One region of the Pseudarthrobacter defluvii genome, then DNA from elsewhere that is predicted to be linked to it. Evidence: riboswitches for the same ligand, from Rfam matches in the RefSeq annotation. Region 1 holds a riboswitch; the other holds the start of a gene.

Region 1 (15,194 bases):
GAACGCCTGACGGAGCAACAGAAAATGCAAGCAACATGCCCCCAGTCTCCCACGCGGCCGCCGGCGAGTTACCCGGGAAAACAGGCTGCCCTCCGTCACATAAGGGCCTACCCCGGAGTAACCGTGTTGGCCGCAGGCTCCGTTGCTACCCTTTTGGGCATGAGCCTCGCAGTCGCCCGCAAGCCCCTCCGCGCAGACGCAGCGCGGAACGTGGACAAGATCATCACGGCGGCGCGCCAGTGCTTCCGTGAGTTCGGACCGGACGTGCCGCTCCAGACCATCGCCACCACCGCCGGCGTGGGGCCGGCCACCCTGTTCCGCAACTTCGCGGACAAGGAGGAGCTGGTGCTTGCGGCGCTCAACCGGCAGCTCCGGCTCACGGTGGACCCGGTCATGGACGGAGCGCTGGCCGATATCGACGCCGCAGCCGGGCTGCTGCGCGTCCTCGAAGCCCTGATGGCGGCCGCAAGCGACGACGCCAACCTGTTGTGCGCTGTGGCAGGGCGCCGTGAACTCCTCCCCGGAATCACGGGATCGCTCATGGACTCCATGGGTGTGCTGCTGGTTCGGGGACAAGGCCAGGGAAGCCTGCGCACTGACATTTCCATGACGGACATGTTCCGGCTGCTGGCCATGCTGATTGGGGTGGTAGACACCATGGAACCCGGCTCCGACGCCTGGCGCCGGCCGCTGGCGCTTGTCGAGGACGCCATCCGCACCGTCCGTCCGTCGCGTGCGCTGCCCGTGCTGGTGCCGGTTCCGGCTGCCGCGCCCAGCCTGTAACAGGCCGGGCCCTGGCAGGCCCGGCCCGCTGTTTACCGGGTTCCTCTTTGGCCGGGTTCGTTGTTAGCGCCGGGAAGGTGCAATAGACTGCCACTTGGGGTTAGGCAGCCAGCCTCGGTACTTCCAGCGGGAGCGACCCATGCACTTTGTGCCTATCCGCCGTTCGACGGCTGCGCTGCAATGAATCACTCAAAGCTTCTCCACTACCTCACCGATCCCCGCGGGCCCGAGGAGGTCCTCCCTGCGCTGACCGCCGGGGAACTCGTCGAACTGCTTGACGCGCTGTACCAGAACCTTGACACCCCTGAGCCAGAGTTCGGCGCACAGGTTTGGTATGAGATGGGCGTGGAAGAAACGTGCCGCCGCCGGGCAGTGTCGCCGGGCGGCGCCGCCCACGGAGTGGCTTAGCTGACTGCCGCATCCGGCAGCGCCTCGCCGCCGTCCCGCATTACAAAGCGTCCTGCAATACCCGACAGCAGAGCGAAAGGCCAGGCTTCAGACCTGCAGTGGGAGTTGCCCCCTACCCGTTGCTTTCAGTTTCGCCGTGTTGGGACTGGCCTGGGGCTTGATGATGCGTTTGCGCTGCAGCCTGCTCATCACCACGCTGTTCATGACCCTGCTGTTCATGGCCCGGGTACCCATGTCCTTCATGCCCGTGGTGGTGCTCGTGGAACTCGTTGGGAACGTGATCCTTCGCTTCCATCAGGTGCTGCTGGAGTTTTTCTTCGGCATCACGGCGCCTCCTTGCCGTGTCCCGCAACTCCCGGGTCGACTCCGAACCCCTGGGATCCAGGTAGGCGGCCCGCTGCTTTCCTGTCTGCTCTGCCGCCGGCACCCCGGTGCCCTGTTCTTCCCTGGCGTTCCTGCCGGTGTCCTCGGTGCCCTGGCCGTCCTGCGGCTCAACCGGCCGTGACTGTTCGTCCATCTCGATTCCTCCTTTGGTGGCCGCCTGGGTGTGGGCTGCCTCTCTTCCAGTGCACCACACATGGCACCCGGAAGGTGCCGGCGCTAGGCGCTGCCGGCTTCTTCCCGCCTGCGCATTTCCTGATGCACCAGGGCCTGCAGCGCCGGTACGGGCGACGCCGGATCGACGTCGAGCGCCTCGCGCAGCCTTTGGGAAAGCATCTCCAAGTCCTCTTCCGGCACGTCCGAAAGCCTGGAAAAACGCCTAAAGAAGCGTTTGGCAGGCAGCCCTGCCCGTCGTCGGGCGTTTTTGTGACGGGGCTTGCCCGCTAAGCCCCCTGCAGGATGCAGCTGATTTTCCATGGTCGCCGTTCATAGGAATGCCATGGCCAACTGCATAAGCCGATCTCATAGTACAACCGGCACCTGGCAGTTGAAGTGACCTGGATCACTATCCGGCGCAAGCGGTGCGACCGCTAACTCCAGCCCAGGAACCTCAACAGTGCCGCCGTGCCTGCTCCGGCGATGACCACCACCAGGAAAGGAGCCCGGAGCGTCAAGGCGATTGCAGCCGCGCCAAGCGCGCCAAGCCTCGCGTCGGCGGCAAGGCCCTGCCCTGACACCACCGCGTTCACCACGGTCAGCGAAGCGAGAAGGCCGATGGTCATGGTCCCTGCGACGCGTGATGTGCGCGGGTCCTCGAGGAATTTGGCGGGCATAAAATACCCCACGATTTTCCAGGCGTAGGCCAGGGCGCAGGCAATCAGCAGCCAGATCCACAGGCTCATGTACCCGCCTCCGGATCCGCGCCTTCGGGGCGCTCCGCTCCCGGACGGGTGCCGGCGGCGTCCTGGTGATGTCCGGGATGGTGTGTGTAAGGCTCGATGTCGGGCTCCAGGCCTTCGTCACGGCGGCCATGGCTGAACCACCCCACGAGTGCAGCCACCACGGCGGCAACAAGGATGGGCACGCCCGGAGGCACGAAGGGAACCGCCACGACGGTGGCCACGGCGCAAACGGCCGCGATGGCGATGGGTTCCCGCCCCTTGAGCCGGGGCCATAGCAAGGCAAGGAAGGCTGCGACGGCAGCACCGTCCAGCCCCCACTGTTTGGGATCGCCCAACCCGCTGCCGGCGATCGCGCCCACAGCCGTGAAGAGGTTCCACAGCACGTACACCCCAACTCCGGCTGTCCAAAAACCGCGGCGCTGCTCCGCGGGGTCTGTCTGGCCGGTACTGGTCGCCGTGGATTCATCGATGGTCAGCTGGGCCCCGACGTACTTGCGCCATCCGGTTGGCCGCAGTAAAGCGTTCAGCTGCATGCCGTAAATTCCGTTGCGCATGCCCAGGAGGGTGGCGGCGCTCATGGCTGCGATGCCCGATCCGCCGCCGGCCACGACGCCAATAAAGGCGAACTGCGATCCGCCGCTGAAGAGGAGCAGGCTCAAGGCCATCGCCTGCCAGAAGTTGAGCCCTGACGTCACCGCGAGCGCGCCGAAGGAGATTCCATACAAGCCGGTGGCGATGCTGATGGAGAGGCCTACCCTCACCGCCGGCGAGGCCAGGAGCTTCACACCCGCCCTCCGTGCTGCTCTGTGGGCAGGGCCGGTTTCCGGAGACTCCAGGCCCACAGGATCAGGGGCGCCTGAAGCGGCAGGCGCACGGTGTGGATCTTCCGACGGCGGGGAGTACCGGCCGGCCCGTACGCCCGCACGAGGGCGTCCACATGCCCGGCCAGGAATGCGGTGAACATGGCAGTGAGGGCGGTGGCCGTCAGTTTTCGCGTGGGCGGCAGCAGGATTCCGACGGCGGCGGCCAGCTCCAGCAGGCCGCTCACTGCGATCCACTCGTCCCGGGACAGGAGGGCCAGAGGATGCTGCGCTGTGGTGCCCTGGTCCCCTGTGCCCTGGTCGGCGTTGCCCTGGTCTCCTGTGCTCTGGTCGCCGCTTCCTTGGTTGGTGTCGGGCGCCGGATCCTGGCGGCACAGGTAGTCCGGAACCACCTCCCGGTAGAAGCCCGGATCCCGGAAATGCTTGCTTGCGCTGGCCAGCAGGAGGGCGCCCATGGCAGCCGCGGAGAGGTTCTGGGCGACTGGGCCCTGAAAGGACGGGCGGGAAAACGACCGGCGCGAAAAAGGCCGGCCCTGTGTGGACAGGCCGCGTATGGACAGGCTCCGAAACGCGGGGCCGGGCCAAAGAAAAGACATGGAACCACTCAATCACAGCAACTGCGACGGCCAGAAACCGGCGGCTGCCGCAAGACGGTGACGTCAGAAAAGGCATTATGCAGCTGTCACGCCGGGCATCTGTCGCACTGCGCACCTGTCACACCCAGGCGAGCGGCGAACCTCCATACGGCGGTGGCGGAAATGGGTAGTCCAGGGGCTGGCCCCCATCCGTCAGCGGAGGCCCAATGTAGCGGAGTTCGCCATAGGTGCTGTCCGTGGACCGGTAGTCGGGGGCGGACACTTCTGAAGGCCGTTCCGTGTTCCTGCCCAGCGAGAAGAGTTCCTCGGCAGTCCGGGCGAGGGACAGGTGCGCGGCGCCCCCTGTCCCGGCCTCCCGGCGTCGGGCCAGCAGGTGGATGGCAGCCGCAGCGACGCCGTAGCCTGTGGCGTGGTCCAGTGCCTGGACGGGCAAGGCACCCGGGCGCCATTCGCCGTCGTGGTTGTCCTTGCCGTAGACGTGCGCGATTCCGCACGCTGCCTGGACGATACTGTCGAAGCCGCGCAGCCCGCCCCAGGGACCGGCACTCCCCCAGCTGTCCAGGGTGACCACCACAAGCCCGGGGTGCGAGGCCAGCAGTTCCCGGGGATTGAGCCCGAAGCGGTCCAGGGCGCCGTGCCGGTAGCCGGCAACCACCACGTCCGCGGCCGGCAGGAGTTGCCGGAGCCGGTGCTGGTTACCCGGCAAACTGAGATCGGCTTCGGCGCTGCGCTTGCCGAATGCCGTGTCCACGAACTGGTCTTCAATCTCGGGGAAGGCAGGCGGGTCGATCCGCAGGACATCTGCTCCGAGGGCCGCGAGCAGGCGGGTGGCAACTGGTCCCGCGATCACGCGGGTCAGGTCCAGGACCCGCAAGCCTCGCAGGGGCAGAGCCTCCGCCTGGCCGCTGCCCCGTCCGGCGCTGTTTCCGCCCGAACTTTGCTCGCCAAAATCCCGCAGCCCCAGCCCGTCCGCCGTCCCGTCCGCGAACTCGAAGGCAACCCAAGCTCCCAGGCTGGCCGCACGGCCCATGTCCGAGGCAAGCCATTCGCTGCGCGTCCTGACTGCGGCCGCGATTCCGGCATTGCTTTGGATGGCCGCCTCGGCTTCCAGTGCGGCCATGGAGCGGAGCCGCCGCTCCGCCTCCTCGGGCGAGGTGGCGCCCAGTGCCCGCAGCAACCGCTGCTCGTGGTGGGGGTAGTTGGCGTGGAGGCGGATCCACCCGTCGCCGGTACGGTGGAAGCCGGAAAGGGGCGCGAAGCCCTGCGGTTTGCGCCCGGCAATGCGCAGGTGGCCAAAGGAGTCGAAAGCTGCTGCGGTGAGCGCAGACGTAGTCCTGAACAGGCCGGGCTTACCGGCATATAGGTTGACGGCAGCCGCCGCGGCCTCCACCGAACCCAGTGCCAGGCCTTCGACGTCGAGCGGACCGGCCCACCAGCGGCGCGGGGAGTACGTCACCGCCGCATCCACGGCAGGCCCTACTTCCCCTGCGGTGAGGCCATCCGGAGCTGGTCAAGGACACGGCCCGGAACGTTGGTGGTGATCTCCTGGATGCCCAGGTCCTGGCAGAGCGCCACATCCTCTGGCGAATCCACCGTCCACACGCGGAAGCGCCGGCCCGATTCGAGCCAGCGGCGGACGGTGGCCGGGCGCTCCCGGACGTAGTCGATGCCGGGGCCGGCCATGCCAACTTCCCGGTCGTCCAGGATGCGTTCCCCCTCCAGCTGCGTGGCCTTCATCAGGTTGGCGATGGCGCCCCCGGTAAGTGGTCCCACGCCCAGCCCGCCACGGATCTCATGGATGGTGAGGTCGTCCACGAGCTGGCAGATGTATTGCGGCGGGACGGAAAGGAGCAGGTGCCGGACGGAATCGGGGTTGAAACTCATGAAGGTTACAGCCACGTTGTCCACCGTGGAGCTTTGCGGGTCCCAGCCCTCGCTGCGGAGCACCTCCAACACCCGGTCCTCAAGTTTGAGCTGGTACGGGCTGGGGTGCTTTAGCTCGATGGCCAGCTTCATGGGCCGGCCCGCTCCCCGGAGAATGTCCAGAAGCTCCGGAAGCGTGAGGAGCTGTTCCGAGCGTGCCCCATATGCTTCCGGGATGCGGGCTCCCTTCCAGGAGGAGAAGTCCAGCTGCTGCAGCTCCCGCAGCGTCCGTTCCGCCACCGGACCGGTTCCGTCCGAGGTGCGGTCCAGGTTGGCGTCGTGCAACAGGACGACGTGCTGGTCCCGGGTCAGGTGGACATCGCACTCCACCCCGTCGGCGCCGTCGGCCAGGGCCTGCAAATAGGCGGCGCGGGTGTGTTCGGCATAGGCGCCGCTTGAACCGCGGTGGGCAAAGACCAGCGGCCGCGGCGGCACTGACTCGTCAGTTGTCATGCTCACACGGTAGCCGACCGGCCCCCGCCTTCGGGGCTAGGCTTGGCACATGCAGGTGAACTCTGAGGCAACTACCGGGCCAACCACGCAGGAAGCACCCGCCGAACCAGCGCAGCAGGCGAGGTCCGGCACCAGGGCGGCAGGCGCCGTCGTACGCGGCCAGCTTGGTGCCGGTGACGCCGAAAAGGCGGCAGCGCTGCGGAAGATGAAGCTGCTGGCACTGAGCCTGCTTATTGCCATGGCGGTGATTTTTGTCTTCGCGTTTGCCCTGCAAAAGGACTATCCGTGGCTGCAGTACGTGCGCGCGGCCGCGGAAGGCGGCATGGTGGGTGCGCTGGCCGACTGGTTCGCGGTAACGGCCCTGTTCAAGTACCCCATGGGCATCAAGATTCCGCACACAGCCATCATTCCGCGGCGGAAGGACCAGATCGGCGCTTCCCTGGGCGAATTCGTGGAAACCAACTTCCTGTCCGAACAGGTGGTCCAGGACAAGCTGGCGAGCGTCAACATTGCACGCCGGGCAGGTCAATGGCTTTCTGCACCCGCCGGCGCGGACCGAGTGGCCAAGGAGGGTGCAGCGCTGATCCGCGGCGCGTTCAAGGTGTTGAATGACGACGACGTCCAGGCCGTCATCGAGGGAATGGTGCGCAAGCACCTGCTCACTCCGCCATGGGGACCTCCGGTGGGCAGACTGGCGGAGCGGATTTTCCATGACGGGCACCACCACACGCTGGTGGACCTGTTGGTGGACCGTGCCGCTGACTGGGTGGACGACAATCACCAGACAGTGACCCGCCTGGTGTCCGACCGCTCCCCCACCTGGGTTCCGCAGTTCGTGGACGGGCTGGTGGGCGACAAGGTCTACCTCGAGATCCTCAAGTTCGTGCGCGCCGTCCAGGCGGACCCCAGGCACCAGGTGCGGCAGTCGATCGACAAGTACCTCAACGATCTCGCCCAGGACCTTCAGCATGATCCCGCGATGATTGCGCGCGCCGAGGACATCAAGGCCCAGGTGCTGGGCGACCCCGAGGTGCGCGAGCTGGCGTCCCGGACGTGGGGCACCGTGAAGAACGCTTTGCTGGGTGCCGTGGACGATCCGGACAGCGAGCTCACCGTCAAGTTCAAGGCAGCGGTGCGTGATTTCGGGTCGCGGCTGGTGGACGATCCCGAGCTGGCCGGGAAGGTCAACGCCTGGATCGGTGACGCCGCAGGCTACCTGGTCCGGACCTACCGTTCAGACATCGCCGGGGTCATCACGGACACGGTTGCGCGCTGGGACGCCGAAGAGACCTCGCAGAAGATCGAGCTCCAGGTGGGCAAGGACCTGCAGTTCATCCGCATCAACGGCACAGTGGTGGGGTCCCTGGCGGGCCTGGCGATTTTCACGGTGGCACAGCTGATTTTTGGGTGATTTCGCCGCGGATAAATTCCGGCGCTGCGCACATTCCTTTTCGACCCCCGCATTTGAGGTGCATAAAGGAACGTGCGCAGCGAGAAGGCTTACGACGACGGCGGGCGGCCCGGTCAGTCCGGCACCACGCCCCTAGGCGAAGGCCTCCAGCTCCACGCCTGCGGCCTCAAGCCCAGCACGGATGCGGGCCGCCATTTCCAGCGCTCCAGGGCTGCCGCCCTGCAAGCGCAGGGAGTCCGGCCGGACCTTGACCACCGTCCCGTCCACGGCGATCACTTCCCCTTGCGTTGCCAGCCGGACGGCGCGCTCAACCACCACGTCAATGTCGTGCAGGACTGCGTCCTCCTCGGAAAGCGGCACCAGGCTGCCGTCGGCGAGGTACGCCCGGTCGGCGAAGGCCTCGACGAAGACCGGGTTCCCGGCTTCCTTGGCCTGCTTCACCAGCTCGGAGCCCGGGAAACCCAAAATGGGAAGGCCCGGGTCATAGGCATTCACTGCCGCAACCACGGCCGACGCCTGCTCGGCGTCGGAAATCAGTGCGTCGTACAGCGCTCCATGTGCTTTCACGTAGTCCACCGAGGCACCCACGGCATGCGCGACGCCGTCGAGCGCCCCTAACTGGTACAGCACATCGCCGAACAGCTCGTCGAAACCCATCCCCAGCGCGCGCTGCCCATAGCCCGCCAGGTCGCGGTAGCCGAGGTGCGCCCCCACGGTGACATCGAGTTCGTACGCTGCGCGGCAGCTGTCCAGCATGGTGACGGGGTCGCCCGCGTGCAGGCCGCAGGCCACGTTGGCGCTGGTGATCAGCTGGAACATGGCCGGGTCGCCTCCTGCCGTCCAGGAGCCGAATGATTGGCCTACGTCAGCGTTGAGATCCAAGTATGTTGCCTTCCAGCGTCAGGTGGTCCGGCCCGGCAGCTGCGGTCAGCTCCCCGGGAATGGTGTCCGGCATCGGCCCGAACGCCTCACGGGCATTCTTGGCCACCGCACGGCCCATCACGAGGTTACCGGCTCCTCCCACAACGGCCCCTATGCCGAACGGGAGCGCCCTGCCGAACAGGGCAGTACCCTGCCGCTTGAGCAGGTTCTTGAGGAAGGCGTGCTGGATACGCTTGCGTACACTGCCGAAGCCCGGCCCCACCATCGACTTGGAAAGCACATTGCCCCAGTTATTGGCGGCGCTGTTGCCGCTGCCGGAGGCCTGGCCACTCAGCGTTCCCAGCAGGGCGGTACCCTCCTCGCCGAGCATGATGGCCATGACCATGGTGCCGGCCTTCTCCGGGTTGGTGAGGCGGATGCCGTGAAGTTCGGCCAGCGAGGTTGCGTACAGTGCCGTTGCTTCCAGGAAGCCCACGGTGGCGGCGGCGGACAGTCCCAGCGACGCCACAGTGCCAACACCGGGTACGACGGCGGTAGCGCCCACCACGGCGCCGCCACCGGCGACAGCACGCAGGTAGTCGCGCTCGGCGATGTCCGCCAACTGGGCAGCCGTTGCGCGGGGGTGCTTCTTTTGGAGCCGCCGGATGTAGCCAACCACCAGCGGCCGCTGGATCTGCACCGCCTTCAGAAGCATGTTGTGGACGCCGGGCTTGGGCTTGCCGTCGGAGTCGAACATGGTTCTGTGGGCGGTTTCCTGTGCGATACGAAGTGCGGGATTGCTGCGCCGGGCCATGGTCACCTTCATTCAAATCGACCTGCAGCGGGAGGCTGCCGTGCTCTTTCCATCCTATGTGGATAAACACTAAGTATGCTTAACTTCCGCGCCCGGCACCGGCGGGCGGGCTACCTTGGCAGGCCGGACCCATCATTGGATCCAACGCACCTGCCCGGCAGCCCGCCGTCGGCCGTTACTTCCTGGCCTGCTCTACCTCTTCGGCGGACACCCCGGCGGCGCTCCGTCCGGCTGCCACCGCGGCGTCATTGCGAAGCTCGGCGCGGAAGACCTCGAAGCGGGCAAGGTGTGCGGGTCGGCGCCGCAGGACGGCCCAGGCCACGCCAAGGACGACGAACCAGGTGGGCGTCACCAACAAGGCGATGAGGGTGTCCGGTTGGGTGGTCAGCGCCCAGAGGACGAACGCGAAGAACGCGTAGACCACCCAGACCGCGGGGGTGCCGCCTGGCATCTTAAAGTTCGACGCCGCGTGCAGATGGGGGCGGCGGCGACGGAACGAGATGTAGCTGGCCAGGATGATCGACCAGACGAAGATGAAGCAGACGGCGGACACTGTGGTCACCATTTCGAACGCCTTGCCAACGTCCTGGCCGGCGTACATGAGGACGACGCCGGAGAGCAGCAGCACGCAGGACAGGCGCAGGGCGTTGCTGGGCACCTTCCTCGTGGACAGGCGGCTGAAGATGCCCGGCGCGTCGCCCTCCTGGGCAAGGCCGAAGACCATGCGGGACGTGGAGTAGATGCCGGAGTTGGCGGAGGACATGGCCGAGGTGAGGACCACCAGGTTGACCACGGTGGCCGCGGCGCCGAGGCCGGCCAGGGAGAACATGCCGATGAAGGGGCTGTGGCCAGCGGCGAACTGGGTCCACGGGGTGACGGCCATCAGGATGACCAGCGCGCCCACGTAGAACAGGAGTACGCGGACCGGGATGGCGTTGATGGCCTTGGGCAGGGTCTTCTCCGGGTTCTTGGCCTCGGCGGCGGTGGTGCCCACCAGTTCAATGCCGACGAAGGCGAACACGGCGATCTGGAATCCGGCTACGAAGCCCATGAATTCGTTGGGGAAGAACCCGCCGTGGCTCCACAGGTTGGTGAAGCTGGCCGTGCCCGTGTCGGACTGGAAGCCGGTGAAAATCATGAAAAGGCCCACGATGATGAGCGCAGCGATGGCGACAATCTTGATGAGGGCGAACCAGAACTCGGTCTCGCCGAAGGCCTTGACCGTGGCGAGGTTCAGCAGGAGCAGGATGCCGATGGTGGCCAGGCCAGGGATCCAGAGCGGCAGCGCCGGCCACAGTTCCTTGGAGTAGCCGGCGATGGCGATAACGTCCGCGATGCCGGTGATTACCCAGCAGAACCAGTACGTCCAGCCGGTGAAGAAGCCGGCCCACGGCCCCAGGAGGTCCGCAGCGAAGTCGCTGAAGGACTTGTAGTTCAGGTTGCTCAGCAGCAGTTCGCCCATGGCGCGCATGACGAAGAAGAGCATGAACCCGATGATCATGTACACGAAGATCACGGACGGGCCGGCCGCGGAAATGGTTTTGCCGGAGCCCATGAAGAGGCCGGTGCCGATCGCGCCGCCGATGGCAATGAGCTGGATATGGCGGTTGGTCAGCTGCCGTTCCAGGTGGGGAGGCTCGCTGCGGACCGCCGTGCGCGCGCCGTTGCGCGCTGGTTCGCCGTTGGACGTGGGGGGATGAATCGCCATGAGGAACTCCATCGGTAAAGCGGCATTTTGGGTACCGCAAAAGATTTGGTTCCTCCCCGCTCTGTAGGGAACCTGAGAGTTTCCGCAGCCCAAGCCGCTTGCACCGTCGGTGAGCCAGGGCATGCCTGGCTGCTTTCCAGAGTTGCCTGTCCGCGGCGGTACGTGGGCCTGAGAGTTTCCTGGGGAGGGTTTGCTCCTACGGCGCCTGCTAAATGTACCCGGCAAGGCTCTCCCGCCGCAGGTCGAAGGCATGTTCAGTTGGAAACCGCAGCCCGTAAGGGCCGCAGCGGTCATGCGTCGGGACGGGCGCCGGCAGTCGGACTGCTCCGGATACGCTGAGCCAGCCGCAGACGGCGCCAATCCCGGGGATCAGTGTGGTGTCCGTCACGATGCAATGTCAAACCCTTCCCGACACAAGCGGAGCAAGGCCCTGTCATCTTCCTGTATCTGACCCGCTTCAGGAGCCCGCGATTTGCCACCGGCCGCATATCCCGATACCTTGTGAGCCGAATCACCCACATTTGAATAAGCCTTTCGAGCTGTGACGGGAGAGTCCTCCCGGCGAAACACCGGGCAGGCGCCGTAGGAGCAAATCCTCCCCAGGAATCTCTCAGGCCCACGTACCGTCATGGCGAGGCGACTCTGGAAAGCAACCGGGCTTTTGCCTGGTTCACCGACGGTGCAAGCGGCCCCCTGCCAAGAGCAGGCAACGCGGAATCTCTCAGGTCCAATACAGAGCGGGGAGGAACCCATCCCACGCCGTGCCACCTTCGGCCGGCCAGAACTGGAGTTCCTCATGACGATTCAATCGCTTCCAACATCGTTTGTTGACCGCCATATCGGCGCGCGCCGCCAGGCCGACGTCGAAACCATGCTCAAGGCCGTGGGCTACGACAGCGTGGACGGCCTGGTGGACGTTGCCGTCCCGGCCTCCATTCGGCAGGAAACCGCCCTCCGCCTCCAGGACGCCCTCAGCGAGGTTGAGGTCCTCACGGAGTTGCGCAAGCTCGCCGGCAAGAACAAGACCGCCGTCCAATTGATCGGCCAGGGGTACTTCGACACGGTCACTCCGCCGGTGATCCGCCGCAGCATCCTTGAGTCCCCAGCCTGGTACACGGCCTACACCCCGTACCAGCCCGAGATTTCCCAGGGCCGCCTCGAGGCGCTGCTGAACTTCCAGACCATGGTCCAGGACCTCACGGCACTCCCGGTGGCCAACGCCTCACTGCTGGACGAGGCCACCGCGGTGGCCGAGGCCGTGCTCCTGATGCGGCGTGCCAATAAGAACAAAGACGCCAAGGACGGCAGGACTCTCCTCGACGCTGACTGCCTCCCCCAGACCATCGCCATCGTGAAGGGCCGCGCGGAGGCGCTGGGCTTCGAAGTTGAAGTGGCGGATCTCTCCAAGGGCCTGCCGGAAGGTGCCATCAACGGCGTCGTCCTGCAGCAGCCCGGGGTTTCCGGCCGGGTATGGGACCAGTCCAAAGTCATCAGCGCCGCCAAGGACCGCGGCGCCCTGGTCACCGTGGCAGCTGACCTGCTGGCCCTGACCCTGATCACCCCTCCGGGCGAGCAGGGCGCCGACATCGCTGTCGGCTCCACCCAGCGCTTTGGCGTGCCGCTGTTTTTTGGGGGGCCGCACGCCGCCTACATGGCCGTCCAGAAGGGCATGGAACGCTCGCTCCCCGGCCGCTTGGTGGGCGTCTCCAAGGACAACGCCGGCGCCCCTGCCTACCGGCTGGCTTTGCAGACCCGCGAGCAGCACATCCGCCGCGAGAAGGCCACGTCCAACATTTGCACCGCGCAGGCATTGCTGGCCATCGTTTCCTCCTTCTACGCGGTTTACCACGGCCCGGATGGACTGAAGGCCATCGCCGAAGGCGTCCACCACAAGGCACGCGTCCTGGCCACCGCCCTCGCGTCCATGGGCCGTGAACTGGTCACCGATTCCTTCTTCGACACCCTCACCGTGCGCGTCCCGGGCAAGGCCGCCAAGGTGATCACCGCCGCTGAAGCCCGCGGCATTAACCTGCGCTTTGTCGACCAGGACACGGTGGGCGTCTCCCTGGACGAGACGACGACGGCGGCAACGCTGTCCGCCGTCGCGGTCGCCTTTGGCGCGGGTCCGGTGGGCGACGCCGAAGGCTTCGAACTGCCTGAATCGGTCCTGCGCACCTCCGGCTACCTGGAGCACCCGGTGTTCAACACGCACCGGTCCGAGACGCAGCTGCTGCGCTACATCCGGAAGCTGTCGGACCGGGACCTGGCCTTGGACCGCACCATGATCCCGCTGGGTTCGTGCACCATGAAGCTGAACGCCACCGCGGAAATGGAAGCCATCTCCTGGCCGGAGTTCGCCTCCATCCACCCGTTCGCCCCGGACTCCCAGACCGAGGGCTGGCGCGAACTGATTGCTGGTCTTGAATCAGACCTGGCCGAGATTACCGGGTACGACCAGGTTTCCATCCAGCCCAACGCCGGATCCCAGGGCGAGCTCGCAGGCCTGCTGGCGATCCGCGGCTACCACCACTCCCGCGGTGACCAGCAGCGCAACGTCTGCCTGATCCCGGCTTCGGCGCACGGCACCAACGCCGCCTCCGCCGTCCTGGCAGGGATGAAGGTGGTTGTCGTGGCCACTGCATCTGACGGCACCATCGACCACGAGGACCTGACGGCCAAGATCGAGGCGCACAAGGATGTTCTGTCCTGCATCATGATCACCTACCCGTCCACCCATGGCGTGTACGACGGCGACGTCCGTGAGGTCTGCGACGCCGTGCACGCCGCCGGCGGCCAGGTATACGTGGACGGTGCCAACCTGAACGCGCTCGTTGGGCTGGCCCAGCCGGGCAAGTTCGGCGGCGACGTGTCCCACCTGAACCTGCACAAGACCTTCTGCATCCCGCACGGCGGCGGCGGACCCGGTGTTGGCCCTGTTGCTGCCAAGGCCCACCTAGCACCATTCATGCCGGGCGACGCCAACAACGCTTCTTCCGGGGGCGCAGTGGAGGGACACGGCGTTGCCATTTCAGCCTCGCGGTTCGGTTCGGCCGGCGTGCTGCCCATCTCCTGGGCCTACGTGAAGCTGATGGGCGGGGAGGGCCTGACCGAGGCCACCAAGTCCGCGCTGCTGGCTGCAAACTATGTCGCCACCCGGCTGAACGAGTTTTACCCGGTCCTCTACACCGGTGAAGGCGGTCTGGTGGCGCACGAGTGCATCCTGGACCTGCGTGAACTCACCGCCAGGACTGGAGTGACCGCCGAGGACGTGGCCAAGCGGCTGATCGACTTTGGCTTCCACGCCCCCACCCTGGCGTTCCCTGTCGCCGGGACGCTGATGGTGGAGCCCACCGAGTCCGAGGACCTCGCGGAAATCGACCGCTTCATCGACGCCATGATAACCATCCACGCCGAGATTGAGCAGGTTGCTGCCGGGGACTTCTCCCTGGAGGCATCCCCGGTGCGCAACGCACCCCACACGGCTGCCGCCGTCGTCAGTTCCGACTGGGACCGCGCCTACCCGCGCGAACAGGCCGTGTTCCCCGTGCCCTCGCTGCGGCAGGACAAGTACTTCCCGCCGGTGGGACGGATCGACGGCGCCGCCGGCGACCGGAACCTGATCTGCTCCTGCCCGCCGCTTGAAGACTTCGAAAACTAAGGACTCACCCAATGACTGAGAACTACACCGCTCTCTACGAGCAGCACAAGAAGGCCGGGGCCTCCTTCACGGACTTCGGTGGCTGGCAGATGCCGCTCAAGTACAACTCCGAGCTCGCCGAACACCACGCCGTGCGCAAGGCTGCCGGCCTGTTCGACCTCTCCCACATGGGCGAGGTCTGGGTGACCGGGCCGGACGCTGCCGCGATCCTGGACTACGCCCTTGCCGGCAAGTTGTCCGCGGTCGCCGTCGGGAAGGCCAAGTACTCCTTGATCTGTGACGCCGACGGCGGCATCATCGACGACCTCATCACCTACCGCAGGGCTGATGACAAGTTCCTCGTGGTGCCGAATGCGGGCAACGCGAAGGTGGTGGCCGATGCCTTGCAGGAACGCGCCGCCAACTTCGACGTGACCGTTGAAGATGCCTCCGTGGAAACTTCCCTCATCGCCGTCCAGGGTCCCGCCGCCGAGGC
Region 2 (15,194 bases), 380 kb from region 1:
CCTTGCGGACCGCGTGGTGTTCGGCCAGCTCGGAGCTGTACTTGAGCGGCATCTGCCAGCCACCGAAGTCGGTGAACGACGCGCCCAGCTTCTTGTGCTCGTCGTACAACGCTGTGTATTTCTCAGTCATGGCGGCAGGCCTCAGTTCTCGAACTCGGAGAGCGGCGGGCAGGAGCAGATCAGGTTACGGTCTCCGGCGGCGCCGTCGATCCGGCCCACCGGCGGGAAATACTTGTCCTGCTTGTGGTGGGCGGGGAACGCGGCCTGCTCGCGCGGGTAGGCACGGTCCCAGTCGGAGCTGACGACGGCGGCGGCAGTGTGGGGTGCGCGGCGCAGCGGTGAGTCGGCAACGGCAAAGTCCCCGTTGGCCACCTGGTCGATTTCCTCGCGGATCGTGATCATCGCCTCGATGAAGCGATCGATCTCGGCCAGGTCCTCGGACTCGGTGGGCTCCACCATCAGGGTTCCTGCGACCGGGAATGCCAGGGTGGGGGCGTGGAAGCCGAAGTCGATAAGGCGCTTGGCCACGTCCTCGGCGGTCACACCGGTGCGGGCGGTGAGTTCACGCAGGTCCAGGATGCACTCGTGCGCCACCAGGCCGCCCTCGCCGGTGTAGAGAACCGGGTAAAACTCGTTCAGCCTCGCGGCCACGTAGTTGGCTGCGAGGAGCGCGGACTTGGTGGCCTCGGTCAGGCCCTCGCCGCCCATCAGCTTCACGTACGCCCAGGAGATCGGCAGCACACCGGCGGAACCGAACCGGGACGCCGAGATCGCCACCCCGTGGCCTTCCTCATGGGCGGCCTTGTTGGCGTCGCCCGGCATGAATGGTGCCAGGTGTGCCTTGGCTGCGACCGGGCCCACGCCGGGTCCGCCGCCGCCGTGCGGGATGCAGAAGGTCTTGTGCAGGTTCAGGTGCGAGACGTCGCCGCCGAACTTGCCCGGCTGGGCCAGCCCGACGAGCGCGTTCAGGTTGGCGCCGTCGATGTATACCTGGCCGCCGGCGGCGTGGATGGCGTCGCACACGTCGCGGACGTCGCCGTCGTACACGCCGTGGGTGGAGGGGTAGGTGATCATGATGCAGGACAGGGCGTCCTTGTTCGCTTCGATCTTGGCCGTCAGGTCCTCGTGGTCGATGGTGCCGTCCGCTGCGGTGGCTACAACGACCACCTTCATCCCTGCCAGGACCGCGGAAGCAGCATTCGTGCCGTGGGCCGAGGCCGGGATCAGGCAGACGTTGCGCTGCTGATCGCCGCGGGAGTGGTGGTAGCCGCGGATCGCCAGCAGGCCTGCGAGCTCACCCTGGGATCCGGCGTTGGGCTGGATGGAAACCTGGTCGTACCCGGTAATGGCCGTCAGGTCCGCTTCCAGGTCGGCGATCAGTTCGCGCCAGCCAGCGGTCTGGGAGTCCGGGGCGAACGGGTGGATGGAGGCGAACTCCGGCCAGGAAATGGCCTCCATCTCGGCGGTGGCGTTCAGCTTCATGGTGCACGACCCCAGCGGGATCATGGTGCGGTCCAGGGCGAGGTCACGGTCGGAGAGCTTCCGGATGTAGCGCAGCAGCTGCGTCTCGGACCGGTGCGTGTTGAACACCGGGTGCTGCAGGTAGCCGGAGGAGCGCTCAACGGCGGCCTCCAGCCCGAAGCCCTCGCCCCCAGCAATGGAGGCGCCGAAGATGTCGGCAACCTGGGCGACGACGGCCGCCGTCGTGGTTTCATCGAGCGAGATGCCCACGGTGTCGGCGTCGACGCCGCGCAGGTTGATGCCCCGCGCTTCAGCGTCGGCAACGATGCCCGCGGCGCGCCCGGGGACGCGGACGGTTAGGGTGTCGAAGAAGCTCCCATGCAGGACCTCCACACCGGCTGCTGCCAGCGACGCCGCCAGCACCCGGGCATGGCCGTGAGTCGTTTCCGCAATGGCCTTCAGCCCGTCCGGGCCGTGGTACAGGGCGTACATGGAGGCGACGATGGCCAGCAGCGCCTGCGCCGTGCAGATGTTGGACGTGGCCTTCTCGCGGCGGATGTGCTGCTCGCGGGTCTGCAGCGCCAGGCGGTAGGCAGGAACGCCTGCGTCGTCCTTGGACACGCCCACCAGCCGGCCGGGCAGCGAACGCTCCAGCCCCTTGCGGACAGCCATGTAGGCGGCGTGCGGGCCGCCGAAGAACAGCGGCACACCGAAGCGCTGGGCGGAGCCGACGGCGATGTCCGCCCCCTGCTCGCCCGGAGGGGTGATCAGGGTCAGGGCCAGCAGGTCTGCGGCCACGGTGACCAGGGCGCCGCGTTCCTTTGCGGCGGCAATGACGCCGGACTGGTCCCATACCCGGCCGGAGGCGCCGGGCTGCTGGAGCACGATGCCGTTGATGTCGCCCTCCGGCAGGCCCTGGGAAAGGTCCGCCACTTCAACGTCGAAGCCCAGTGCCTCGGCGCGGCCCCTGACGATGGCGATGGTCTGCGGGAGGACGTCGATGTCCAGGACGGTCTTGCCATCCGCAGCGGGCTTGGCCTTGTTGGCACGGCGCATCAGCAGGACGGCCTCGGCGACGGCAGTTGCTTCATCCAGCAGCGAGGCGTTGGCGATAGGCAGGCCAACCAGGTCCTGCACCATGGTCTGGAAGTTCAGCAGGGCCTCAAGCCGGCCCTGGGAAATCTCAGGCTGGTAAGGCGTGTACGCGGTGTACCAGGCCGGGGACTCGAGGATGTTGCGGCGAATCACCGGCGGAGTGACGGTGTCGAAGTACCCCTGGCCGATCAACTGGACGGCGGTCTTGTTCTTGCCGGCGAGCTTGCGCAACTCCGTGAGGACCTCAACCTCGCTGAGGGCGTCCTGGAGGCGGAGGGCGGTTTCCTGGCGGATGACCTTGGGAACGGCCGTGTCCACCAGGGAGTCGACGGTGTCGTAGCCCACGGCTTTGAGCATGGTTTCGACGTCGGCCTGGCGGCGCGCGCCGATATGGCGGTCTACGAAGGTGGTGGAGGCTGGGGTAACCGACACGAAGGAACTCCATTTACTCAGGCGGCGCAGGGTGCGCCACAGCTATTCGGGTTCCTCCCCGCTCTGTATTGGACCTGAGAGTTTCCGCGTTGCCTGCCTGGCAGGACCCGCTTGCACCGTCGGTGAGCACAACAGTTCTTCCACTTCCCAAGGGAGGAAGGACAACTGCCTGCTGCTTTCCAGAGGCGCCTCGCCGCGGCGGTACAGGGGCCTGCGAGATTCCTGGGGAGGATTTGCTCCTACGGCGCCTGCCTGTACTTCCGGCAGAACTCTCCCGCCGCAGATCAAAGGCTATTAACTTGTTGGGTCATGACGGCCGGTGGCGGCCCTCACAACTCTCCATTGTCCTACGCCGCCGCCCCTCCCGGCAAATGGCAAATCCTACCTGCGGAGCCGCTCCAGGGCGGCGAGGAGTTCCTCCACGTCAGCGGCCGCTCCCCCCGCCGGAGCGGGCGCCACCGACAGCATGGCGTTGAAGTACAGGCCGTCACCCATATAGAGGACTGCCTTCGCCAGCCCCGGACCAACATCAGCCGCAATTTCGTCCAGCCATCGCTGCTGGATGGCCGCGAACCGGCGCCGCGTCTCTTCATGCGCCACCTCGGCAAGCCTTGTGGCGGCAACGATGGCCCTGTCCAGCGGAGTGTCTGCCCACACCGAGGAACGGATGAAGTAAGCGGCGGCGCCTTCGCCGGCTGAGGCCATGGCGTCGGCATCCTCCCGGGCCAGGCCGTCCAGCCGGTCCAGCAGAACGGCGATGAGCGCTTCCTTGTTGGGAAAGTGGTAGAGCAGGCCGCCCTTGGACACGCCGGCCTTCCGGGCGACGGCGTCAAGGGTGGCGGCGCGCTCCCCCACCTCGATCAACAGGGACTCGAAGGCATCAAGGACCGCTTCGCGGGCTACAGGCTTTCGGGGCATGCCTTCCATCATGCCCTTCCCACGGCGGTATGACGGAACCGGAAGGAGTTTTAAACTATACCGTCTGGACGGTATAGTTATTCCATGACGACTTCCACCAGCCCCGCGCCCTCACGCACGGACGGGAACGCCCCGCGGCAGCTGTGGCGCGACTGGGTGGCGCTGGGGCTGCTGATGTTTCCCGTACTCCTGGTGGCCGTGGACAACACGGCGCTGACATTCGCGCTGCCTGCCATCGCCCGCGCCCTGGAACCGTCCGGCGTGCAGCTGCTGTGGATCGTGGACGCCTATCCCCTGGTGCTGGCCGGCCTGCTGGTATCCATGGGAAGCTTCGGCGACCGGATTGGCCGGCGGCGGCTCCTGGTCATCGGCAGCATCGGTTTCGCCGCACTCTCGGCCGCCACCGCCTTCGCACCGACGCCGGAGTGGCTGATCGCCGGCCGCGCAGCCCTGGGCTTCTTCGGGGCCATGCTGATGCCGTCCACGCTGTCGCTGATCCGCAACATCTTTCCCGAGCCCAACCGCCGGCGGCTGGCAGTCGCCATCTGGGCTGCGGGATTCTCCGGCGGCGCCGCCCTCGGGCCGATTGCCGGCGGCTGGCTGGTGGAGCAATTCTGGTGGGGCGCGGTCTTCCTTGTAGCGGTACCCCTCATGGTTCCCCTGCTGGCGCTGGGGCCGGCCCTGATCCCGGAGTCCAGGGATCCCTCCCCGGGGAAGGTGGACATCCCGAGCATCCTGCTCTCCATGCTGGTCATGGTGCCCGTGGTGTACGGCATCAAGGCCGTCGCCACGGAGGGGCCGGGCGCAGCAGGGCTGGGGGCAATTGCCTTTGGCCTGGCCATGGGAGCCGTGTTCGTGCAGCGGCAGCTGCGCCTGGAGCACCCGCTGCTGGACATGTCCCTGTTCCGCAACAGGGTGTTCAGCATGGCCATAACCGCCAACATCCTGGCCCTGTTTTCCTTCAACGGGTTCATCCTGTTCCTCGCCCAGCACCTGCAGCTCCTCGAAGGAATGAGCCCCTCCGGGGCGGGAGTTGCCATGGTCCCCGCGCTGGCGGCCACAGTGGTGGCCGGCCTGGTGGTGGTGCCGCTGGTCCGCAAGGTCCGGCCCGGGTACGTGGTGGCTGCGGGGCTGGCGTTCAGCGCCGCCGGCTACAGCATGGTGACGTTCGGAAACCACGACGGCGGCCCGTCGCTGCTGCTGGCAGCCCTCCTGGTCCTGGCGCTGGGCGTGGGCACGGCGGAGACCATCTCCAACGACCTCATCCTGGGCGCCGCCCCGCCGGCGAAGTCGGGGGCGGCCGCGGCAATTTCCGAAACGGGCTACGAGGTGGGTTCCCTGCTGGGGACAGCCGTCCTGGGATCCATTTTGACCGCCTCCTACCAGCAGAACCTTCGGCTGCCTGCGGGGCTGGAGGGCATACTGCCCGGGCCCACCTTGCACAACGCCGGGGAGACACTGGCGGGCGCCGTGGAGGCGGCCAACCTGCTGCCGCCACCGCTTGCCGGCGCCCTCAGGGACGCCGCCGCTGCAGCGTTCGACTCGGGGGTGCACGTGACCGCGGCAATTGGGCTGGTACTGATGGCGACGGCGGCAGTCCTCGCGGCCGTCGTGCTGCGAAAAGTGCCAAAAGCGGCGTAGCGGACGCCCGCGGGAGTCCAGAAACGGACCGCCGGGCAGGCAAAAGCGCCCGGCGTCGAGGAGGAATACCTCGCCGCCGGGCGCTCCGTGAAACAACCGCTACTTTGAGTCTGCAGCCGTGACCTTGGCAGTGGGCTTCATGTTTTCCGCCTGCACCATCCAGGCGAACTGCTCCAGCCGGGCGATGAATTCGTGCAGGAGGTCCGCGGAGGTGGGGTCCTCCTCATCCACTTCGTCATGAACCTTGCGCATGGTGCCCACGGCAGCCTCCATGGCAGCGACGATCCGCTCGATGGCATCTTCAGTGCTGATCAGCCCTTCAGGGAACTGGGCCAGGCTGGTGGTTTCGGCAACGGTGGAGCTGCGGCCGTCCGGAAGCGCATGCAGGGCGCGCATCCGCTCGGCGGTATCGTCGGCGAACTGGCGGGCAGCGTCCACGATTTCATCCAGCTGCAGGTGGAGGTCGCGGAAGTTGGTGCCCACGATGTTCCAGTGCGCCTGCTTGCCCTGGACGTGGAGCTCGATCAGGTCCGCAAGGACAGCCTGCAGGTTGTTGGTCAATGTCGGTGAAGCTTTCATGCATCCTCCTCAAGTGGTCCAATACGCCCGACGCTACCAGCCGCGGACACCGCGGCGGCAGGCCTTCAGGCAATTCATCAGCGAGCTTACTAATTTCGAAAACGAGTCACAAACGAATGTGATTCATATTGCGTCTTGCATCACACGGTCGGCGCCCCCATACTAAATGAACGCCATTCATATAGTGACTTCCGTCTCACAGCCTTCCCAGAAAGTGGTGCCATGACAGAGACAATCCGCACCAGTACGGCCAAACCCGGCCCGCACGCCCATGCCCCATCCGCGGACGGCGTCGGCGACAAGGGTCTCAAGGGTGGGCAGCTCGGGCTCCTCGCCGTCGTCGTCCTGGGCATTTCGACCATTGCCCCCGCCTACACCCTCACCAGCGCGCTGGGTCCCACCGTCAATGAAGCCGGCCTCCAGCTGCCCGTCATCTTCCTGATCGGGTTCATCCCCATGATTCTGGTCTCGCTCGCCTACCGGGAACTCAACGCCGACTCCCCGGACAGCGGCACTACTTTCACCTGGGTGACCAAGGCCTTCGGGCCCTGGGTCGGCTGGATGGGCGGCTGGGGCCTGCTGGCGGCCAACATCATCGTGCTGTCCAACCTCGCCGGCGTCGCCGTCGACTTCTTCTACCTTTTCCTGTCCCAGCTCACCGGCTCCCCGGAGCTCGCAGACCTGGCGGACAACAAGGCCCTGAACGTCATCACCTGCTTCGTCTTCGTGGCGCTGGCCGTCTGGGTCAGCTACCGCGGCCTGCACACCACCAAGCTGGTGCAGTACAGCCTGGTGGGCTTCCAACTGCTGGTCCTCGGCCTGTTCGTGGGTATGGCGTTTGCCAACTGGTCCACCTCGGAAACGGCCATCCCGTTCAGCTGGGACTGGTTCGACGTCACCAAGATCGAAACCTTCGGCCAGGTTGCCGCCGGCATCTCCCTGTCGATCTTCGTCTACTGGGGCTGGGACGTCTGCCTCACCGTCAATGAGGAGACGGCCAACGGCAAGAAGACCGCCGGCGTGGCAGGCACCCTGACGGCCGTCATCGTCCTTGCCATCTACCTCCTGGTCAGCATCGCCACCATGATGTTCGCCGGCGTCGGAGATACCGGCAACGGCCTGAACAACGCCGAAAACCACGAGAACATCTTCACCGCGTTGGCCTCCCCCATCATGGGCCCCTTCGCCATCCTGATGTCCCTCGCCGTGCTCTCCAGCTCTGCCGCCTCCCTCCAGTCCACCTTCATGTCGCCGTCGCGGAGTCTGCTGGCCATGGCCCACTACGGTGCCCTGCCGAAGCCGTTCAGCCGGATCAGCAGGAAGTTCGCGACGCCGGGCTTCGCCACCATCGCTGCCGGGATCATCTCGGCGGGGTTCTACGCCGTAATGCACGTGGTCAGCGAGAACGTCCTGAACGACACCATCCTGGCCCTGGGCCTGATGATCTGCTTCTACTACGGCCTGACCGCACTCGCCTGCACCTGGTACTTCCGCCACAGCCTCTTCAACAGCGCACGCCACTTCCTGTTCCGGCTGGTGTGCCCGGTGGTCGGTGGCGTGGGCCTGTTCGTAGTGTTCTTCAAGACCGCCATGGACAGCCTGGCTCCGGAGTTCGGCAGCGGCTCGGAGGTCTTCGGCGTGGGCCTGGTGTTCATCCTGGGCGTCGGCATCCTGGCGCTGGGCGCCGTCGTCATGCTGGTCCTGTCCCGCACCCACCCCGGCTTCTTCCGCGGTGAAACCCTGAAGCGGGACACCCCCGCCCTGGTGGTTCCGGAGTAAGCCCCTTAGGAAAGGTGCCGTGCCCCTGATGGGGCGCGGCACCTTTTTTGTTTACGACGACGGATGGGTCACCAGAAGTGCGCCACGTCTATGACCAGCCGGGAGCCGGAGCCGGGACCGTCCAGGGTGAAGACCCGGAACGGAAGGCGGGCCCGAACGCCCAGGCCCAGGCTTGTGTATCCTTCAAAGCTTCCTGCGGAGACTACCTGGCGGAAGGTCTGGTAGCCGGAAACGTTGCTGAGTTCATTCCTGTCCGCGGGGCTGTAGGTGGCGTTGCCGTTCTCGTCATAGGAGGGCGCCTTGATGCTGATGTGCAGGCGCGCACCGCCCCGCACCGGAACGGGAAGCCCCGAGCCCTCCTGCTCGATCCGCGGCACATACTGCACGGTATAGGCGACCGCAGGGCCGTTGAGGTCCACCACCAGCCGGTCGAAACAGTAGTGCTGCCCCGTGCGGACATTGGTAACGGATGCGGTACCGGTGTCCTGCCCGGATTTTGCCAGCGAGCCCCAGGTGAGCCCGCAGTAGGGAGCCGCCGAGGCAGGTCCCTGGACCACGATTCCCAGCCCTACAGCCAGCAGGACGGCTGCGAGCCAGATGGAGAACTTTTTCATTGCTGTGCCATCCAGGATTCAAAGCCATTGGATGATTCCAGCGTAGGAGTGTTCCTTGCCGGAGACGAGGGGTCATTTTGATAACGACGGCGGCCGGAGATAGATAGCGCAGGACCAAAAAGCGCCGGCCACCCGAGGGGTGGCCGGCGCCGGGAAAACCAGGAAGTAGTTTTTAGCCTTCGCAGTCGCGGCAGTACTTCAGGCCGTTCTTTTCACGGGCAACCTGCGACCGGTGGCGGACCAGGAAGCACGACGAGCAGGTGAACTCGTCGGACTGCTCGGGAACCACAATGACGGTCAGTTCCTCGTTGGACAGGTCGGCGCCGGGCAGGTCGATACCTTCAGCGGTGTCGTTTTCGTCGACATCGATAACCGCGGTCTGCGCGTTGCCGCTCCGTGATGCCTGGAGGGCCTCGAGAGAGTCAGCGGGCGACTCTTCTTCCTGCTTGCGTGGAGCATCGTAATCGGTAGCCATAGCGTGTTCACTTTCGTTGCTGCGCAGCGCCATTTCAGGCACCTCAGTGAAGCAGTTTAGGGCATTACCACGCTAGTGGCGCAATAGTGTGTTTAACCAGACATCGTGCTGGTTTCGGGTGCTGCCAGCGCATGCTCGGAGCGGGCCTGCTCCGCGCCTGCGGACACCCCGCTCAAGGCCGGCAGCCAGCCCCAGCGGGTGGCGTCAGCCATGGCGCCGCCGGCCAGGGACTCGGAGTCATACGTGAACGTGTCCAGCAGCCAATCGCGGAGCCGGATGAGCAGGGTAGCCGTCATGCCTGCCAACGTACGCAGCGATTGTTGTGGCCACGTTTCGCGGGGGTCTCCCCCGGATTAACTTCGCTGCCGGCAGTTTCAGGCCGGCGGGGCGGTGCTGCTGCGCAGGACGAGTTCGGGCTCCACCACCAGCGTCTGCGGTCCCTCCGCACCGTCCAGTGCCCTGAGCATCAGGTCCATGCAACGCCGGCCCAGTTCTTCGAAGTCCTGCCGGACCACCGTCAAGGGCGGGCTGAAGTAGCCGGCTTCGGGCTGGTCGTCGAAGCCCACCACGGAGACGTCCTCCGGCACCTTGATTCCTGCCTCATTCAACGCCCGCAGGACCCCCAGGGCCATCTGGTCGTTGCCTACAAACAGCGCAGTGGCACGGGGGCTGGCTGCCACCTTGCGGCCTATCTCATAACCGCTGCCGGCGCTCCAGTCACCCTCGATCATGAGATCGGCGTCGAGGCCGGCCGCGTCCAGGGCGCCCCGCCAGCCATCGGCACGGGCCACCGCGTCGATCCAGTCCTGGGGCCCCGCCACGTGCCCGATACGGACGTGCCCCTGCCCGATGAGGTGCCGCACCGCCAGTTCCGCCCCACGGCGCTGGTCCACCTTGACCCCGCCAACGGCGTCAGTGCCTGTGGTCCCCACGGCCACCACAGGCACTCCGATAGGCAGTTCCGCGAGGGCGGCCGGCATCTCCAGGTGCGGAACGATCACCACGATGCCTTCCACCGACTGGTCCAGGAAGTGCCGGACGGCGGCCAGGATCGCATCGCGGTTGACCTCCCGCAAGGCAGCGACGCTGACGAAGTACCCAGCGTCCCGCGCGGCGCGTTCCACCCCGAGCAGGGTGTTGGCAGGCCCGTACTGCGACAGTTCACTGGCCAGGACCCCGATGGTCTGCGAGCGCCGGGTGACCAGGCTTCGGGCAGCGGAGTTGCGGCGGTACCCCAGCTGGGCAATCGCCGCCTCCACTTTCTCCCGGGTCCCCGCGCTCACATTCGGGTGGCAGTTGACCACCCGTGACACGGTCTGGTGCGAGACCCCGGCCAGCTCCGCCACATCCTCAAGCCTCGGCCGCCGCACCATTTCCGGTCAGATCCCCCCGGCCAGCTTGTAGTAGGCCGCGTTCCAGTTCAGGTCCTTCTTGAACTGGCGGATGGTGGTGCCTTCGTCGATGGTGAGCAGCTCCGTCTTGGCGATTTCGGCGAAGTCCTCGAACACGTCCATGCCCACCTGGGTGGAGAGGACGGTGTGGTGGGCGGCGCCGGCGGTCAGCCAGGCGGCGGCCGAGGTGGCGAAGTCGGGCTTGGGCTCCCACAGGGCGCGGGCCACGGGCAGGTTGGGCAGCGGCTGGTCAAGGGGGACGACGTCGACGGCGTTGGCCACCAGGCGGAAGCGGTCCCGCATGTCGGACAGGGCGACGACGACGCCCGGGGAGGCATCGGCGTCGAACACCAGGCGGACCGGGTCTTCCTTGCCGCCGATGCCCAGCGGGTGGATTTCCAGCCGCGGCTTCTGCGCGGTCAGGGAGGGGCAGACTTCCAGCATGTGGGCGCCGAGGATCTTCTCGGACCCCGGCTCCAGGTGGTAGGTGTAGTCCTCCATCAGCGATGCGCCACCGGGCAGGCCGGCGCCCATCACCTTGGCGGCGCGGACCAGGATGGCGGTCTTCCAGTCACCCTCGGCGCCGAAGCCGTAGCCGGCAGCCATGAGCCGCTGCACCGCCAGGCCGGGCAGCTGGCGGAGCGCACCAAGATCCTCGAAGGACGTGGTGAACGCCGCGGAGCCATTGGCTTCCAGGAAGGACCGCAGCCCCAGTTCAATCCGGGCCCCGTACCGCAGCGATTCATGCCGTGCCGCGCCTGCGCGGAGCTCCGGCACCACGTCATACAGGTCCTCGTACTCCGCCACCAGGGCGTCGACGTCGGACTCTGCAGCGCCGTGCACGGCGTCGGCGAGTTCGTTGACGGACCAGGTATTGACCGCGACGCCGAAGCGCAGCTCGGCCTCGGTCTTGTCACCTTCGGTGACGGCGACGTTGCGCATGTTGTCGCCAAAGCGGGTCAGCTTCAGCGTGCGGACGGCCGCCCAGCCCGCGGCGGCACGCTGCCAGGACCCCACCTGGCGGCCGACCTCGGGGTTGGAGACGTGCCCGACGACGGTCTTCCGGGCAATGCCCAGGCGGGACTGGATGTACCCGAACTCGCGGTCGCCGTGGGCGGCCTGGTTCAGGTTCATGAAGTCGAAGTCGATGTCCGCCCACGGCAGGTCCCGGTTGGCCTGCGTGTGCAGGTGCAACAGGGGCTTGCGCAGCAGGTCAAGTCCCTGGATCCACATCTTGGCCGGGCTGAAGGTGTGCATCCAGGCCGTCACGCCGATCACGGAATCATCCGAGTTCGCCTCCAGCGCGGTGCGGCGGATGGCGTCGGAATCGGTGAGGACCGGCTTCCACACGATCCGCACGGGCACCGCGGAAGATGCGTTGAGCTGGTTGGCGATCTCCTGTGACTGGGCGGCCACCTGCTTGAGGACCTCCTCGCCGTAAAGGTGCTGGCTGCCGGTGAGGAACCAGACCTCGTAGCCGTCGAGGGAGGTGTTTGCTGCGGTGCTCATAAATTCTCCTGGGAAAGTTTGGGGGCCCTATTGGCCGTAAACGTTCTGGTAGCGGGCGTAGAGGGAGTCGATGTGGTCCTGTTTGATGGGCAGGGGTTCGCCGAGTTGCCGGGAAATATGGACGGTACGGGCCACTTCCTCGCACATGACGGCGGCCTTCACGGCGGACCGGGCGTCCTTGCCGATGGTGAAGGGGCCATGGTTCTGCATCAGGACGGCAGGCGAATTGGAGTTCTTCAGCGTCTCCACGATGCCGTGGCCGATCGAGTCATCACCGATCAGCGCGAACGGTCCCACCGGAATCTCGCCGCCGAACTCGTCACCCATCATGGTCAGCACGCACGGGATGGCTTCTCCCCTGGCGGCCCAGGCGGTGGCGTAGGTGGAGTGGGTGTGCACTACCCCGCCCACGTCGGGCATGTGCCGGTACACGTAGGCGTGGGCGGCCGTGTCGGAGGACGGTGACAGGGGCGGGTTGCCCCAATCGACGGTCCCGCCGCCACCGACGTTGGTGCCCCGCACCGGGGTGCCGTGCAGGTCGGTGACAATCATCTGCTCCGGAGTCAGGTCCTGGTAGGAGACGCCGGAGGGCTTGATGACCATGAGGTCGGTCCCGGGTACGCGGGCTGAAACGTTGCCCGCGGTCCAGACCACCAGTTCGTACCGGGTCAGCTCGGCGTGCAGCGCGCACACTTCCTCACGGATCCGGGCAATGGTTTGCAGGATCGCCGGGGTTACACCGGTGCCGGCGGTCATGCGGACACCTCCACAGCGGGTGCCGGCGGGTTGCCGGTGCCCGGCAGGTCAGTCCGTGCCGCTTTGCGCTGGATGGCCTTGAGCCGGTGCATGACGTCGTTGCTGCCGCGGCCGAAGTAGTCGTGCAGCGCCTTGTACTCCTGGAACAGTTCGTCGTAGGCGGCCACGTTTTCCGGTATCGGGGTGTACACCTCTCCGGGTTCGGCACCCATGGCGGCGGCAGCTTCGCGGATGTCCGCGTAGGCGCCCGCGGCCACGGCGGCGTGGATGGCCGAGCCCAGCGCCGGGCCCTGCTCCGAGCCGATGGTGGACAGCTGCAGGCCGGTGGCGTCCGCGTAGATCTGCATAAGGAGTTTGTTCTTGAGCAGGCCGCCGGCCACGATGAATTCCTTGACCGGGACGCCGGCGTCGCGGAAGGCGTCCACGATGGTGCGGGTCCCGAAAGCCGTGGCTTCAAGCAGCGCCCGGTATGTGTCCTCGGGCCTGGTGGCCAAGGTCTGGCCCACCACAATCCCGGAGAGCTCGTGGTCCACCAGGACTGAGCGGTTGCCCGAGTGCCAGTCGAGGGCGATCAGGCCGTGCTCCCCGATGGCCTGCCGCGACGCGAGTTCGGTGAGGTATTCGTGGATGCCCAGGCCCGCATCCCTGGCAGCCTGGTGGTATTCGGGCGGCACGCCGTACTTGGTGAACCAGCCAAAGATGTCCCCGACGCCGGACTGTCCGGCCTCGTAGCCCCAAAGGCCCGGCACGATGCCGCCGTCCACTGCCCCGCACATCCCGGGCACTTCGCGCAGTTCCGTGCCGTTCATGACGTGGCAGGTGGAGGTGCCCATGATAGCCACCAGCTGGCCGGAGTCCACTGCTTTGGCAGCCGGGGCCGTGACGTGCGCGTCAACGTTTCCCACGGCCACGGCGATGCCCTCCGGCAGTCCGGTCCAGGCAGCAGCCTCGGCGGTAAGGGTGCCTGCGGCATCCCCCAGCCGCCCGATGGTGTGCTCCAGCTTGGAGCTGACGAAGTCTTTGAAGTCCGGGTTCAGGGCAGCAAGGAAGTCCTCGGACGGATACCGGCCGTCCTGGTAAATCCCCTTGTAACCCGCCGTGCAGGCGTTGCGGACGTACCGCCCGCACAGCTGCCAGACGATCCAGTCCGCCGCCTCAACCCAGTGGTCCATGGCGGCGTAGGCTTCCGGGTCCTCTTCCAGCAGTTGCAGGCCCTTGGCGAACTCCCACTCGGAGGAGATCAGCCCCCCATAGCGCGGAAGCCAGTCCTCACCCCGGTCGGCGGCGAGCTTGTTAATCCGGTCAGCCTGCCCCTGCGCCGCGTGGTGGCGCCAGAGCTTCACATAGGCATGCGGCCGGGTGGCGAAGCCCGGCAGTTCGTTCAGGGGGGTGCCGTCGGCCTTGACGGGCACCATGGTGCAGGCGGTGAAGTCCGTGGCAATGCCCACGACGGCGGCAGGGTCGATCCCTGCGTCAGCCACCGCGGCGGGGACAGCCCTGCGCAGGACTTCCCGGTAGTCGTTGGGCACCTGGAGTGCCCATTCGCCGGGAAGCCTTGAGGCGTGTCCATCGGATTCCGCGCCCGCTGTATCTTCGGGCAGGGAATCGGTGACCACCGCATGCGGGTACTCGTGGACAGCGCTGCCGAGTTCCCTGCCGTCGCGGACCCGCACCACCACGGCGCGGCCGGACAGGGTCCCGTAGTCCACCCCGATGACGTACTGGTCAGCGCGGGGGTCGGAGCTGGATGTGGACAAAGTCTCTGGCATGGGTTTGCCTCCGTCCGGGAGGCGGGCGGCCTCTTTACCGGGTTTGTAGGGGTTGGGGTCAAGCTGTTTTGCTGCAGCAAGTGTGAACGCTAACAACGAAGAAGTCAATGGACTCGAAAAAGTTGCGAAAATTCCCCTTCGCGCTCTTGTTAGCGTTCACAAAGCAGTCTATATTGAACCGACACATCAACAATGTGGCCAGGACCAGGGAGCTTCGGTGCTGCCTGTCCAACAACACTTCGCGGCAATGCTGCCGCGGAAGGAGAAAATGGTGAGAATCAAAAAACTCATGGGCGCGGTGGCCCTTGTCCTCGCCCTGACGGTGGGCGCCACCGGCTGTGGCTCCCGCGGCGGAGCCGCCACCGAATCCGGCAGTGCCGCCAAGCCCAGCGATTCACTGGTCGGGATCTCGATGCCCACCCAGACCTCCGAACGGTGGATTGCCGATGGCGCCAACGTGGAGAAGTCGCTGAAGGATCTTGGCTACAAGACGGACCTCCAGTTCGCCAATGACGACATCCCCACCCAGGTGTCGCAGATCGAAAACATGCTGACCAAGGGCGCCAAGGCCCTGATCATCGCCGCCATTGACGGCACCACCCTGACTGACGTCCTGGCCAAGGCCAAGGACCAGAACGTCAAGGTCATCGCGTACGACCGCCTGATCAACGGCACCCCGAACGTGGACTACTACACCACGTTCGACAACTACACCGTGGGCGTGCAGCAGGCCACCTCACTGCTGACCGGCCTGGGCCTCCTGGACGCCAGCGGC

The links. A riboswitch is a leader RNA that binds a small molecule or an ion and turns the genes downstream of it on or off. The one in region 1 is predicted to bind glycine.
Region 2: linked by a shared signal. The riboswitch ahead of gcvP (aminomethyl-transferring glycine dehydrogenase) and the one ahead of gcvP (aminomethyl-transferring glycine dehydrogenase) in region 1 are both predicted to bind glycine.

The regions. Positions count from the first base shown of each region.
Region 1 covers NZ_CP066362.1:386,006-401,199, reverse strand. The annotation lists gene JCQ34_RS01950 (thiamine-binding protein) at 1-37, opposite strand, end outside; gene JCQ34_RS01945 (TetR/AcrR family transcriptional regulator) at 160-783, shown strand; gene JCQ34_RS01940 (hypothetical protein) at 964-1,191, shown strand; gene JCQ34_RS01935 (hypothetical protein) at 1,304-1,708, opposite strand; gene JCQ34_RS01930 (hypothetical protein) at 1,792-2,049, opposite strand; gene JCQ34_RS01925 (AzlD domain-containing protein) at 2,163-2,474, opposite strand; gene JCQ34_RS01920 (AzlC family ABC transporter permease) at 2,471-3,259, opposite strand; gene JCQ34_RS01915 (DoxX family protein) at 3,256-3,750, opposite strand; gene JCQ34_RS01910 (CoA transferase) at 4,010-5,347, opposite strand; gene JCQ34_RS01905 (glycerophosphodiester phosphodiesterase) at 5,368-6,267, opposite strand; gene JCQ34_RS01900 (DUF445 domain-containing protein) at 6,317-7,678, shown strand; gene JCQ34_RS01895 (LamB/YcsF family protein) at 7,811-8,560, opposite strand; gene JCQ34_RS01890 (hypothetical protein) at 8,544-9,353, opposite strand; gene cycA (D-serine/D-alanine/glycine transporter) at 9,529-11,061, opposite strand; glycine riboswitch at 11,113-11,207, opposite strand; glycine riboswitch at 11,208-11,306, opposite strand; glycine riboswitch at 11,597-11,697, shown strand; gene gcvP (aminomethyl-transferring glycine dehydrogenase) at 11,858-14,719, shown strand; gene gcvT (glycine cleavage system aminomethyltransferase GcvT) at 14,731-15,194, shown strand, end outside.
Region 2 covers NZ_CP066362.1:765,908-781,101, reverse strand. The annotation lists gene gcvT (glycine cleavage system aminomethyltransferase GcvT) at 1-130, opposite strand, end outside; gene gcvP (aminomethyl-transferring glycine dehydrogenase) at 142-2,988, opposite strand; glycine riboswitch at 3,178-3,275, opposite strand; gene JCQ34_RS03690 (TetR/AcrR family transcriptional regulator) at 3,370-3,906, opposite strand; gene JCQ34_RS03685 (MFS transporter) at 3,991-5,547, shown strand; gene JCQ34_RS03680 (Dps family protein) at 5,647-6,126, opposite strand; gene JCQ34_RS03675 (APC family permease) at 6,349-7,905, shown strand; gene JCQ34_RS03670 (AMIN-like domain-containing (lipo)protein) at 7,974-8,519, opposite strand; gene JCQ34_RS03665 (DUF4193 domain-containing protein) at 8,692-8,994, opposite strand; gene JCQ34_RS03660 (hypothetical protein) at 9,087-9,290, opposite strand; gene JCQ34_RS03655 (LacI family DNA-binding transcriptional regulator) at 9,369-10,367, opposite strand; gene araA (L-arabinose isomerase) at 10,374-11,894, opposite strand; gene JCQ34_RS03645 (L-ribulose-5-phosphate 4-epimerase) at 11,922-12,650, opposite strand; gene araB (ribulokinase) at 12,647-14,419, opposite strand; gene chvE (multiple monosaccharide ABC transporter substrate-binding protein) at 14,688-15,194, shown strand, end outside.